One region of the Rhodococcus sp. I2R genome, then DNA from elsewhere that is predicted to be linked to it. Evidence: predicted binding sites of a transcription regulator. Region 1 holds the regulator's gene; the other holds the start of a gene.
The links. The regulator LexA, encoded in region 1, represses DNA repair genes until DNA is damaged. The targets are predictions, from matches to a motif close to CGAACANNTGTTCG.
Positions count from the first base shown of each region.

Region 2: KVY23_RS08145 (SAV_6107 family HEPN domain-containing protein) is a predicted target of LexA. The motif match lies at 3,112-3,125, and genes of this name have one in related genera.

Region 1 is NZ_JAHUTG010000001.1:80,451-86,104, reverse strand. Features, by position in the region: gene ptsP (phosphoenolpyruvate--protein phosphotransferase) at 1-651, shown strand, start outside; gene KVY23_RS00345 (uracil-xanthine permease family protein) at 675-1,937, shown strand; gene KVY23_RS00340 (acyl-CoA dehydrogenase family protein) at 2,061-3,203, shown strand; gene lexA (transcriptional repressor LexA) at 3,297-4,100, opposite strand; gene KVY23_RS00330 (LysM peptidoglycan-binding domain-containing protein) at 4,329-4,808, shown strand; gene nrdR (transcriptional regulator NrdR) at 4,964-5,428, shown strand; gene hrpA (ATP-dependent RNA helicase HrpA) at 5,536-5,654, opposite strand, start outside.
Region 2 is NZ_JAHUTG010000006.1:166,309-171,962, forward strand. Features, by position in the region: gene rsmH (16S rRNA (cytosine(1402)-N(4))-methyltransferase RsmH) at 1-593, opposite strand, end outside; gene mraZ (division/cell wall cluster transcriptional repressor MraZ) at 881-1,312, opposite strand; gene KVY23_RS08140 (DUF3040 domain-containing protein) at 1,827-2,279, opposite strand; gene KVY23_RS08145 (SAV_6107 family HEPN domain-containing protein) at 2,533-2,982, opposite strand; gene KVY23_RS08150 (N-acetyltransferase) at 3,172-3,765, shown strand; gene KVY23_RS08155 (NAD(P)/FAD-dependent oxidoreductase) at 3,840-5,453, shown strand; gene KVY23_RS08160 (carotenoid biosynthesis protein) at 5,450-5,654, shown strand, end outside.

The sequences.
Region 1 (5,654 bases):
TTCGCCAATCATGCCGACGAAGCAAACCCGGCCCTGGGGATTCGCGGAATTCGCATAGCGGAGAACAACAGGGGGATACTCCACCGCCAGCTCGACGGCATCGCCGCAGCCGCAGCAGCCACCGGTTCCGCCCCGTGGGTGATGGCGCCGATGATCGCCACCTCAGCGGAAGCGGCAGCGTTCGCCGCCGACGCACGCGAGCGTGGATTGAAGCCGGGCGTCATGATCGAGATCCCCGCTGCTGCGCTGCTGGCAGAGCACATTCTCGAACATGTGGACTTCTTGTCGATCGGGACCAACGATCTCGCCCAGTACACGATGGCCGCCGACCGAATGTCCTCCCAACTCGCCTCGTTGACCGACCCGTGGCAGCCGGCTGTCATCACCCTGGTTGCGCACACCGCGAAGGCAGGGGCGGCGGTAGGCAAGCCCGTGGGAGTCTGTGGTGAAGCCGCCGCCGATCCGCTACTGGCGTGCGTGCTCGTGGGGCTGGGCGTCACCTCGCTGTCCGCCGCCTCCGCGGCAGTGGCGCACGTCGGTGCGAAACTGTCCTCGGTGACGTTCGCGCAGTGCAAGCAAGCGGCGGCCGCAGCGCTCTCCACCGACAGCGCTGCGGCAGCGCGAGCTGCGGCCGGTGCCGTCCTCGACTGACATCGGCTCTAGTATTCGGTTCCGTGAGCAACTTCGGGTGGACCCTGCACGGCAACGGAAAGAGCGTCGCAGCAGGGGCAGTGGTGGAACCGGATCAGCGCTTGACGTGGCCGCGCACCATCGGAATCGGTATGCAGCACGTCATTGCCATGTTCGGTGCCACCCTCCTGGTCCCCACAGTGACGGGATTTCCGGTCACCACCACGCTGCTCTTCTCCGGCATCGGAACCGCGCTCTTCCTGATCATCACCCGCGGGCGGGTTCCCAGCTATCTCGGATCGTCGTTCGCGTTCATCGCGCCCCTGACCGCCACTCAGGCATCCGGGGCGGCAGCGCAACTCGGCGCTGTCATGTCGGTCGGAATAGTGCTGGCCGGTGTCGGATTCGTGGTCCGATTCGCGGGCAGCCGGGTCATCGAGGCGGTCATGCCACCGGTGGTGACCGGTGCAGTAGTCGTGCTCATCGGACTGAACCTCGCGCCGGCGGCCACGTCGTCGTTCGAGGCGCAGCCGCTGGTCGCTGCGGTGACATTGTTCGCCATTCTTCTCGTGACCGTCGCCGGGCCAGGGATGCTCGGACGGCTGGGGATCTTGGTCGGGGTCGTGCTCGGTTGGGTCTTCGCCGCCATCACCGGGCAGATCGACGACACCAGACTCGGTGCCATGCGCGACGCGGCCTGGATCGGTATTCCCGAGTTCCGCGGGCCGACGTTCGAGCTGTCCGTCGTGCTCATCGCTCTACCGGTGGTGATCGTGCTCGTCGCGGAGAACGTGGGTCACGTCAAGGCAGTGGCCGCGATGACCGGCAAGTCACTCGACGATGTGGCCGGTGACGCCCTCATCGCCGACGGTCTCGCCACCACCCTCGCGGGCGCTGGCGGAGGCTCGGGTACTACGACGTACGCCGAGAACATCGGCGTCATGGCAGCCACTCGCGTCTGCTCCACCGCCGCCTACTGGGTGGCCGCCGCGACTGCCGTCGTGCTGGCATTTTCCCCGAAATTCGGTGCTCTCGTCTTCACCGTTCCGGACGGAGTCATCGGCGGAGCCACCCTCGTGCTCTACGGTCTGATCGGTCTCCTCGGGGTACGGATCTGGACCGACAGTGAGGTCGATTTCACCGATCCCGTCAACCTCACGGTCGTCGCCGCTGCGCTCGTCGCCGGAATCGGCGATCTGACACTGACGATAGGTTCGATCGAACTAGGCGGGATCGCCTGGGGATCGGTCGGAATACTCGTCGGGTATCCGGTGATGCGGGCGCTCAGCAGAGGTGTGACTCGCTAAACGGGTCACCGATCACGCACGGCTCGGTCATCGACCGAGCCGTGCTCACAGTCGTAGTGTCGAGGTATATCACCGGCGGCGGTGTTGTTGCCGACCGGGAAAGCCCCTCGAAGGAGAGATGTAGTGGACCGCACACTGTTCGAGCCCGAGCACGACCTCTTTCGTGAGTCGTACCGCAAATTTCTGGCCCAGCACGTAGCGCCCAACCACGCGAAGTGGGAAGAGCAGAACATCGTCGACCGCGGCGTCTGGGTCGAAGCCGGCAAGCAAGGGTTCCTGGGCACCGCTGTTCCCGAGGAATTCGGTGGCGGGGGAGTCAAGGACTTCCGCTACAACACCATCCTCACCGAGGAAACCACACGTGGTGGGTACAGCGGCATCGGCTTCACGCTGCACAATGACGTCGTTGCGCCGTACCTCATCGACCTGTGCAATGAGGAACAGAAGCAGCGGTGGCTGCCCGGATTCTGCTCGGGCGAGCTGATCACCGCAATTGCGATGACCGAGCCGGGAACCGGTAGCGACCTGCAAGGCATCAAGACCCGCGCAGTCCGCGATGGCGACGAATGGGTCCTCAACGGCTCGAAGACCTTCATCACCAACGGAATCAACGCCGACCTGGTGATCGTCGTTGCGTGCACCGATCCGGACAAGGGCGCCCAGGGATTCAGCCTGCTCGTGGTCGAGCGCGACATGCCCGGTTTCGAGCGAGGCCGCAACCTCGACAAGATCGGTATGAAGGCTCAGGACACCGCCGAACTCAGCTTCACCGACGTCCGTGTTCCGGCGGCCAATCTTCTCGGCGACGAGGGCATGGGCTTCATCTACCTCATGCAGAACCTGCCTCAGGAGCGTCTGTCCATCGCCGTGGTGGCAGCGGCCGCAATGGAATCCGCGCTGGAGATGACCATCCAGTACTGCCGCGACCGCAAGGCCTTCGGCAAGTCGATCGGCAAGTTCCAGAACACACGTTTCGTGCTGGCCGAACTTGCCACCGAAACCACCGCGACACGCATCATGGTTGACAAGTTCGTCGAACTCCTCAACGCCGGCACGCTGACGGTGCAGGAAGCCGCGATGGCGAAGTGGTGGACCACCGAGAATCAGGTCCGGCTCATCGATCGATGCCTGCAGTTGCACGGCGGCTACGGCTACATGAAGGAATACCCCATAGCCAAGGCCTACATGGATTCGCGTGTGCAGACCATCTACGGCGGCACCACGGAAATCATGAAGGAAATCATCGGCCGAGGACTCGATCTCTGAGTTTTCGAAAGACGCAAACCTGAACGACGAGCAGGGGCTCGGCAACCACATTGCTGCCGAGCCCCTGCTCGTTTCAGGCCGACCTGTGTTTGGTCAGAGTTTGCGCATGACGGTGACGACCTTGCCGAGGATCGCCGCATCGTTGCCCGGTATGGGATCGAACAACGGGTTGTGCGGCATCAGCCACACTTCGCCTTTGCTGCGCTTGAACGTCTTTACCGTCGCCTCACCCTCGATCATCGCCGCCACGATGTCACCGTTGTCGGCCACGCTCTGCTGACGAACCACCACCCAGTCACCGTCGCAGATCGCGGCGTCGATCATCGACTCACCGACGACCTTGAGCAGGAACAGTGAGCCCTGGCCCACGAGTTCGCGCGGCAACGGGAACACATCCTCCACAGCTTGCTCGGCCAGAATCGGCCCGCCCGCGGCGATACGCCCCAGAACCGGAACGAACGTGGGTGTGGGGAGCTGTTCCTCGGCGGGCGCCGAACCGTCGGCAACCGCCGCGGCGTGGTCTGCCTGGACCTCGTCGAGTCCGCGCACATCCACTGCGCGTGGGCGATTGGGATCGCGCCGCAGGAATCCCTTGCGCTCGAGAGTGCGCAACTGATGAGCCACCGAGGACGTGGACGTCAGACCCACGGCGTCACCGATCTCACGAATGCTCGGCGGGTATCCGCGTTCGGTGACCGACGCCCTGATGACCTCGAGTACCTTGCGCTGACGCTCCGTCAGTCCGGCGCTGACATCGGTGCCTTCACCCTCGAACGCTTTCGCAGTGGGGACGGCAGCAGGCTTTCCCGCGGGCTTGCCTGCCGACTTGGTCGATTTCGGTGTCGACTTCGGTGAGACGGTCGATTTCGGTGACCCTGACGAGGTCTCGTCTTTCATTCCTGCGTCCTCCTGCGTCGTGGCTGTAGCTGAAGCTCGAGTGCGACCTGAGCTGGCCGGGTGGTGTGGATGTGGCGTGTGGCTTCTGACACGAACTTAGCCCGTCGACGCTGTTCGATCAAACATCTGTTCGATCCGTGTCGCGTTTTCTACTGACTTTGTCGGAGCTGCGTGATAGAACTTCGAACAAGCGTTCATCGAACGCCTGATCGAATACACCCTTCGATCATGTCCACTCCAGTGGAGGTTCTCATGAGCATCACGACCGAGCGGCGTGTCAGTGCGCACCGTGGCAGTACACATAGGGGGAGTGCTGTTCGTCGGCGTCCCACCCCGCAGCGCCGGCGCTACCTGCACACGAGCGCGCCGCAGGGAGTGGTGCGCGGGCACCGCGAGGCGTGTGTGGAGGACAGGAGCCCGCAGACGCTGTCGTGGACTGCAACCGTCCTCGGTGTTCTCGCCACCGCCGTGGTGCTGTTGGCGTTCGTCGCTGTCGCGAATCTGCGCGCAGGCTCGATCGAGTCCGCACCGCAGGTAGGTGTCGCCGTCGTTCAGCAGGGCGAGACGCTCAGCGACGTCGCTCAGCGCATCGCACCGGGAGTGCCAGTGCAGGATGTGGTCGACAGCATGCTCGAACTGAACGGCCTCGCCGGCGCGTCGGTGTCCCAGGGCCAGCAACTGGTGATTCCAGCCACATCCGGCCGGTAGCGCCGATCATGACCGTGCGCGTCCCAGATCCGGTGTGCCGAGAGCTCCGCGTCTCGGGTGATCGAGGTGCGTACGTGAGGCTCCGAGTATCCTCGATGCCCGTACCCCTCGAGAGTGATCCCAGGGAGTGCATCGGCTACGACGGAGGCTCCTTCATGCATTGCCCGTTCTGCAGGCACCCCGACTCTCGCGTGGTCGACTCACGCGAGGCGGACGAGGGGCAAGCAATCCGCCGCCGACGCTCGTGCCCGGAATGTGGTCGTCGGTTCACCACAGTCGAGACCGCCGTGCTGGCCGTCGTCAAGCGCAGCGGGGTTACCGAGCCTTTCTCGCGTGAAAAGGTCGTCAAGGGTGTTCGACGCGCCTGCCAGGGGCGAGACGTGGACAACGACGCGTTGAACCTGCTGTCGCAGAAGGTGGAGGACGCTGTACGCGCCTCCGGTTCGGCCGAAATCCCCAGCCACGAGGTCGGGTTGGCCATTCTCGGTCCACTACGTGATCTGGACGAGGTGGCGTACCTGCGGTTCGCCTCCGTGTATCGGTCCTTCAGCTCGGCCGAGGACTTCGAGAAGGAGATCCAGGACCTACGCGCGCACCGCGAGTCGTCCGCGGTCGAATGACCCGCGTAGTCGCGAGGTGTCATCGGCGAAGTCACGCGCACATTCGCCGATATCAATCCGGCTGACTGCGGCCTGAGGGGTGTGCGGATCGACCGGTGCCGCAAGCCTCAGCTGCGCCCAGCTGCGTCGATAGCTTTCTGCACGCGCTTCTCCGACACTGGATACGCCGTACGAACGCTCTGCGCGAAGAGCCCGACTCTGAGCTCCTCGATCATCCAGAACACAT
Region 2 (5,654 bases), on a different contig from region 1:
AATGGCTTCGCTTCGCGCTGTCGAACGACCGCGGAGGCTATCCGGCCCGCAAACCGCTCCTCGCCGTAAGTGCTCAGGACGCGCGCGATCTCACCGTGCGAATAAGTATTGAGAACGTCCGCCGCGGTGATACCCACGGTGGGATTCATGCGCATGTCCAGCGGAGCATCCACCGAGTACGCAAATCCACGTTCGGCTTCGTCGAGTTGCATGGAGGAAACGCCGAGATCGAACAGGATCGCATGCACCGCGTCACGTTCCGGCAACCCCGACTCTTCCAACGCAGCGCCGATTCCGTCGTAGGTGGTGTGCACGAACGTCGTCCGATCGGAGAAACCGGCGAGACGCTTGCTCGCGAGCCGGAGTGCATCCGGATCGCGATCGAGTCCGATCAACTGGAGTGTCGGATAGGTACGAAGGAAATGCTCCGAATGACCGCCGAGACCGAGTGTCGCGTCGATCATGACCGGCGACTCACCTCGCGCCGCAACTGCAGTCAGTGCAGGTCCGAGAAGCTCATCTGCCCGGCCCAGTCGAACTGGAATATGTTCGGGTTCGAACGCCTTCGACGTTCCGACTAGCTCGGGAGCGATCTCCGGGTCGGGCGAGTTCGTGTCGCCTTCCACAATGTTTCCTCCCGGTCTTGCTTGTGAACACCCTCGTGCGGTGCTCACATAGATCGATGATGGGGGCGAATGCCGCGAGGTCCCTGTCCGATAGGAACCTGGCGTTGGGGAAGAACGTCAGGGTCCTGATCTGCGAAACCTGGCGTTGGGGAAGAACGTCAGGGTCCTGATCTGCGAAACCTGGCGTTGGGGAAGAACGTCAGGGTTCTGATCGGGCAGAGGCCTCGCGGCACTCGGCTTGTTGATCCGGGCGGCTACACGATGCCTTCCAGCGATTCGTCGAACGCATCCGAGAAACTCTGCTCACTCTCGGCCGAGTAACGAGCCCACGCCTCTTCGTTCCAGACCTCGATGAACTCGATGGATCCGTTCACCACGACGTTGCGCTCGAGGTTTGCGTACTGGCGGTGGTCCGCCCTCAGGGTGATTCGCCCCTGGCCGTCGAGCTTCTGCTCGTCGGTGCCCGCGCCGAGCTGCCGTATGTACGAGCGAGCAACCGGGTTGGAGCGCGAGGCCTCGGTCAGTTTCCGCACCTTTTCCGCGAAGGCGTCCTGGGTGTAGATGGCGAGGCTGTGGTCCTGACCTTTGCTCACCATCAACCCACCCTCCAGCGCTTCGCGGAACTTCGCCGGCAGCGTCAACCGGCCTTTGTCGTCGAGCTTGGGCGTGTAGGTACCGAGGAACACTCGACACCTCCCACTCTCTTCGCTTCCACCACTTTACCCCACTTTCCCCCACATACAATCCCGCCAGCGCACTCTTTCCGAACAATCATCACAAAACTCCAGCTCGAGCGCGTGGAAGACAGTGGGGAAGAATTCTGCGACATGCGCACCGCCGCGAACCAGCGAAGGGCATCGGACCGCAGTCGAGGTGCAAAACCCCAGGTAAAAGCCAGGATGCCGCTCGCTGCAAGTCGGTATGCAAAATCGGTGGGGGGAAGTGGGGATCGGCGTGGCCACCGCCGATCGAGTGGGTGAGAGTGGGGAACCTCAGCCGGCACGAGCCCGATCAGTGACTTGCGGGAATTCGGCCAGCGCATGCAAAAGCGGCGCCTACCGTGTGGTAGACGCCGCTTCGACAATCAGAATAGTGACGATCAAACTTGTAGTGACGCTCGACCTTTGGGGGACGAGCGCACGTTTCATGTGATGACGAGTGGTGCCGTAGTCCTTCGGACCCCGTCACCGCTCATCGAGTTCACTCCTGTTCGAACCGCCGCCGGAACCGATCTTCCATTCGCGAAGTGAAACTGCCGCCCTTGCGGCCCGGCTTCGACTTTTGTCCCGAACTGCTGCGTTTCCCAGGACCTGCGGCCGCAGTGCCCGAGCTTTCGCCCGACGCCGCGTCCTCCTCCGAGGCAGACGAACCGCCGCGGGGGCCACCGAGCAGATACAGAACCCCGGCGCCGAACATGAACGCGAATCCGACAAGACTGATCACCGGGAACCCGCCGGGCTGGAATGGAATAGCCACACCGGAAACGAGAAGAACAAGCCCCAATACGAACAGCGCGATCGCTTGAAAGCGCCGCTTGCTCGTCGCCGTACGCATACGGCCGCTTCTCACGTGAGAGGCGAACTTGGGATCCTCGGCGTAGAGAGCGCTCTCGATCTGATCGAGCATGCGCTGCTCGTGCTCGGAGAGTGGCACGGTACCTCCCCCTGCACAGATATTGAAAGTCATTTCGGGTGCGAAACGACGGGAAGCTGACCTTGGCGGCTACCTACCGTTGATAATACGAGCAGAATCGCCCGCTTACCACCTACTCGGTCGATGTGTTCCTGAGAATGTTCGAAGAGTCCCTGCGCTGAGGTCCGGACCGCCACCGGATTCGGTCCGCGATCCGGCCCGAGGGCGACGCTTCGACCACGTTACCGCTCCGTTTTCGGTGTAATGCGCCCTCTCACGCGGTCATCGAGCGCGGATGGGCGCCGACAGGGTCGAGGCGGGAATCCGCCCCGATATATTCCTCGACCACGTGCAGGAACCGCCCCACCTGGCGATAGAAATCGTCAGCCATGTCGAGGTCGATCGACCTCGACAATCCTGCGAGAACCGCTGCCCGTGTTGCCGAGTAGCCGGAGAAGTACTCCGCCCACGCTTCCAGTTCGGGCGCTGCCTTGGTCAACAACACCCACGCATTCCGAGAACGCGCCCGTGCCGTCGAGATCGGCGCGGCCTCGATCACTGCAGCGGCCCCACGCAACGCAGCGGTGTAGCAGTCGAGAAACTGGTCCGATGCCGTAGCTGCGCCTATCGAACCGGACAAGAACGCATCCGCTCGACCGAGAAGCAGCCTGGCGCGCGGCGACACCGGCGGACGAACTCCGGCGCGGAGACCTTGTGTTGCCATACTCGAACCCCTCCCGATCGATTCGCCGTTGTCGACCGCGTTTTCGCCACGCCCGGCCCTCGACGACGCTCTAAGGTCGGAACCCGGCGAACCCTCGCTTCCCTCGAGACTTCGCCGGATCGCCGACATCGAACATCCGTTCGACATATTCAATATAGCTGCGCCCACCGACAAGTAGTCAAGGAAAGGTTGAGAACAGTCGCCACCGAAGCGGAACCGACCCCCCACCTGGTCGACCTGTCAGCCCAGGAAATCCGCCGAAGACTGCCTGAAGCACTGTCGATCTACGTCGAGGCGATGGGCTACCCGCAGGGCACCGAGTACCACCGCGCGCCGATGTGGTCCGAGCACGTCCTTCGGCCAGGCTGGCGCGGTGTCGGCGCAGTCCTGCCCACACCCGAGAGCCCTCTCGTGGCGATCGCCTACGGATATCGTGGAGCGCCCCACCAATGGTGGAATCAGCAGGTCCGCGACGGCCTGCGTCGTTCGGGAAAGAGCAACGAGTACATCGACGCAGTTCTGTCCGACTACTTCGAGCTCACCGAGTTGCACGTCCGACCGGACGCTCAGGGGCATGGCCTCGGCAGCGCCCTGACGCGCCGACTGCTGGCCGGACGCACGGAAAAAAACGTGCTGCTGTCCACTCCCGAGGTCGCCGGTGAGGACAACCGAGCTTGGCGACTCTACCGTCGGCTCGGTTTCGAGGATGTCCTCCGCGACTTCACGTTCGCCGGTGACCGTCGCCCCTTCGCAGTGCTCGGCCGCGTCCTGCCGTTCGAATAGCGCCTGCCGTTCCAACTCCGGCGCCCTTCCAACACCACAACCGACCGGTCGCGGAAGACCTATAGCCTGGAGTGGTGATCGACGCCGTAGTTGTGGGATCTGGCCACAACGCCCTTACCTCGGCCTGCTATCTCGCTGACGCAGGGTTATCGGTGGAAGTACTGGAAAGGGACACGATCATCGGCGGCGGGGTGTCCTCGATCGAACGCTTTCCGGGTCACCAGGTGGATCGAGGTTCTTCGGCCCACATCATGATCCGGCACACCGGAGTGATCGAGGAATTGGAACTGGCCGAACACGGATTGCGCTACGTCGAGTGCGATCCGTGGGCGTTCGCACCGGGTACGCCGGGAACCGACGAACCGCCGCTGGTGTTTCGACGCGATCTGGACGCGACGTGCTCGTCCATAGCGCAGGCGTGCGGGTCGCAGGACGCACGCGCGTACCGAAAATTCGTCGACAAGTGGGGACCGAGAAGCGTCCGAACAATGCGGGCCTTCTCCGGGGCGCCCACCGGCCCCAATCTGCTCCGGTCGTTCTGGGGATTGGATGCCCCGAGCGGTGGTAGCGCACTGTCGCGAGAATTCATCACCAGCGGTGATGCACTGCTGGACGAGACGTTCTCCTCCGAGCGCCTGAAGGCTGCTCTGGCATGGTTCGGGGCGCAGTCCGGTCCCCCGATGTCCGAACCAGGGACCGCACCGATGGTCGGATTCGCCGCTCTCATGCATACGCTGCCGCCGGGGCGGGCCATCGGTGGCAGCGGCGTGCTGACCGATGCTCTCGCCTCCAGACTTCGATCCCGCGGTGGACGCGTCACCGCGGGCGACGCGGTCGAAGCGCTGACCCCATCGGAACAGGCGTGGACGACACGTACCGCATCCGGTCGAACCGTGCGCAGCAGGATGGTCGTCGCTGGCTGCCACATCCTGACCACACTGAAACTTCTGGAGGCAGGTGGGCACAACCCACGCCAGATCGACACATGGCGGCGCGGCATTCGGGTCGGGCCCGGCATCGGAATGGCTGTCCGCCTCGCCACCGATGCCCTCCCCCAGTACCCGAATGCACCGTCGACGCTGTCCGCGACGGCCGGGCTGCAACTGCTTGTCCGAGATCGAGCCCACCTGCGGATGGCGCATGCGTGTGCGCTCACCGGCGAGCTACCCACCACGCCGGCTGTCCTAGCCATGTCCTTCACTTCGATCGATCCCAGCGTGGCCCCGGAGGGTGAGCATCAGATCTCACTGTGGTCGCAGTGGCAGCCACACACTCTGACCGGCGGCCGGCAATGGCGAAACAGCTCCGACAGGGTGGACCCGACCGATCTGGCCGAAATCGAGGCCGACCGCATCGTCGACCAGGTGGAAGCCGCTGCCCCGGGTTTCCAACGTTCGATTCTGCACCGCCACGTACAGTCACCGGCCGATATCGAACGGGAACTGGGAATGGTCGGAGGCAACATCATGCACGTGGAGATGTCCTTGGACCAGATGATGATGTGGCGCCCCATCCCGCAGTTGTCGCAGCACCGCGTTCCCGGCGCGCCCGGCTTGTATCTCACCGGCGCTTCGACACATCCCGGCGGTGGCGTGATGGCCGCGAGTGGCCGCAACGCCGCGAGGTTGGCTCTCGCCGACGCCGGCGCAGGGCGATTCCGTCGATGGATCGGTGCCCGACGCCGATGAACAAACTAGTGATAGCACTCGCTGCGGGGGCGATCGGAGCACAGATCGTGTATCCGCTCGTGAGCGGAAGTACCCGAGATATGGTCACCGTGGCCGTCGTCGGATTCTTGGCGGCAACTGCCGTCACCCACGCCGTGCTGACCCGGGGACCTTGGTGGGCTGCGGTGATGGCCTGCGGCACTGCCGGCCTCGGCCTCGCCT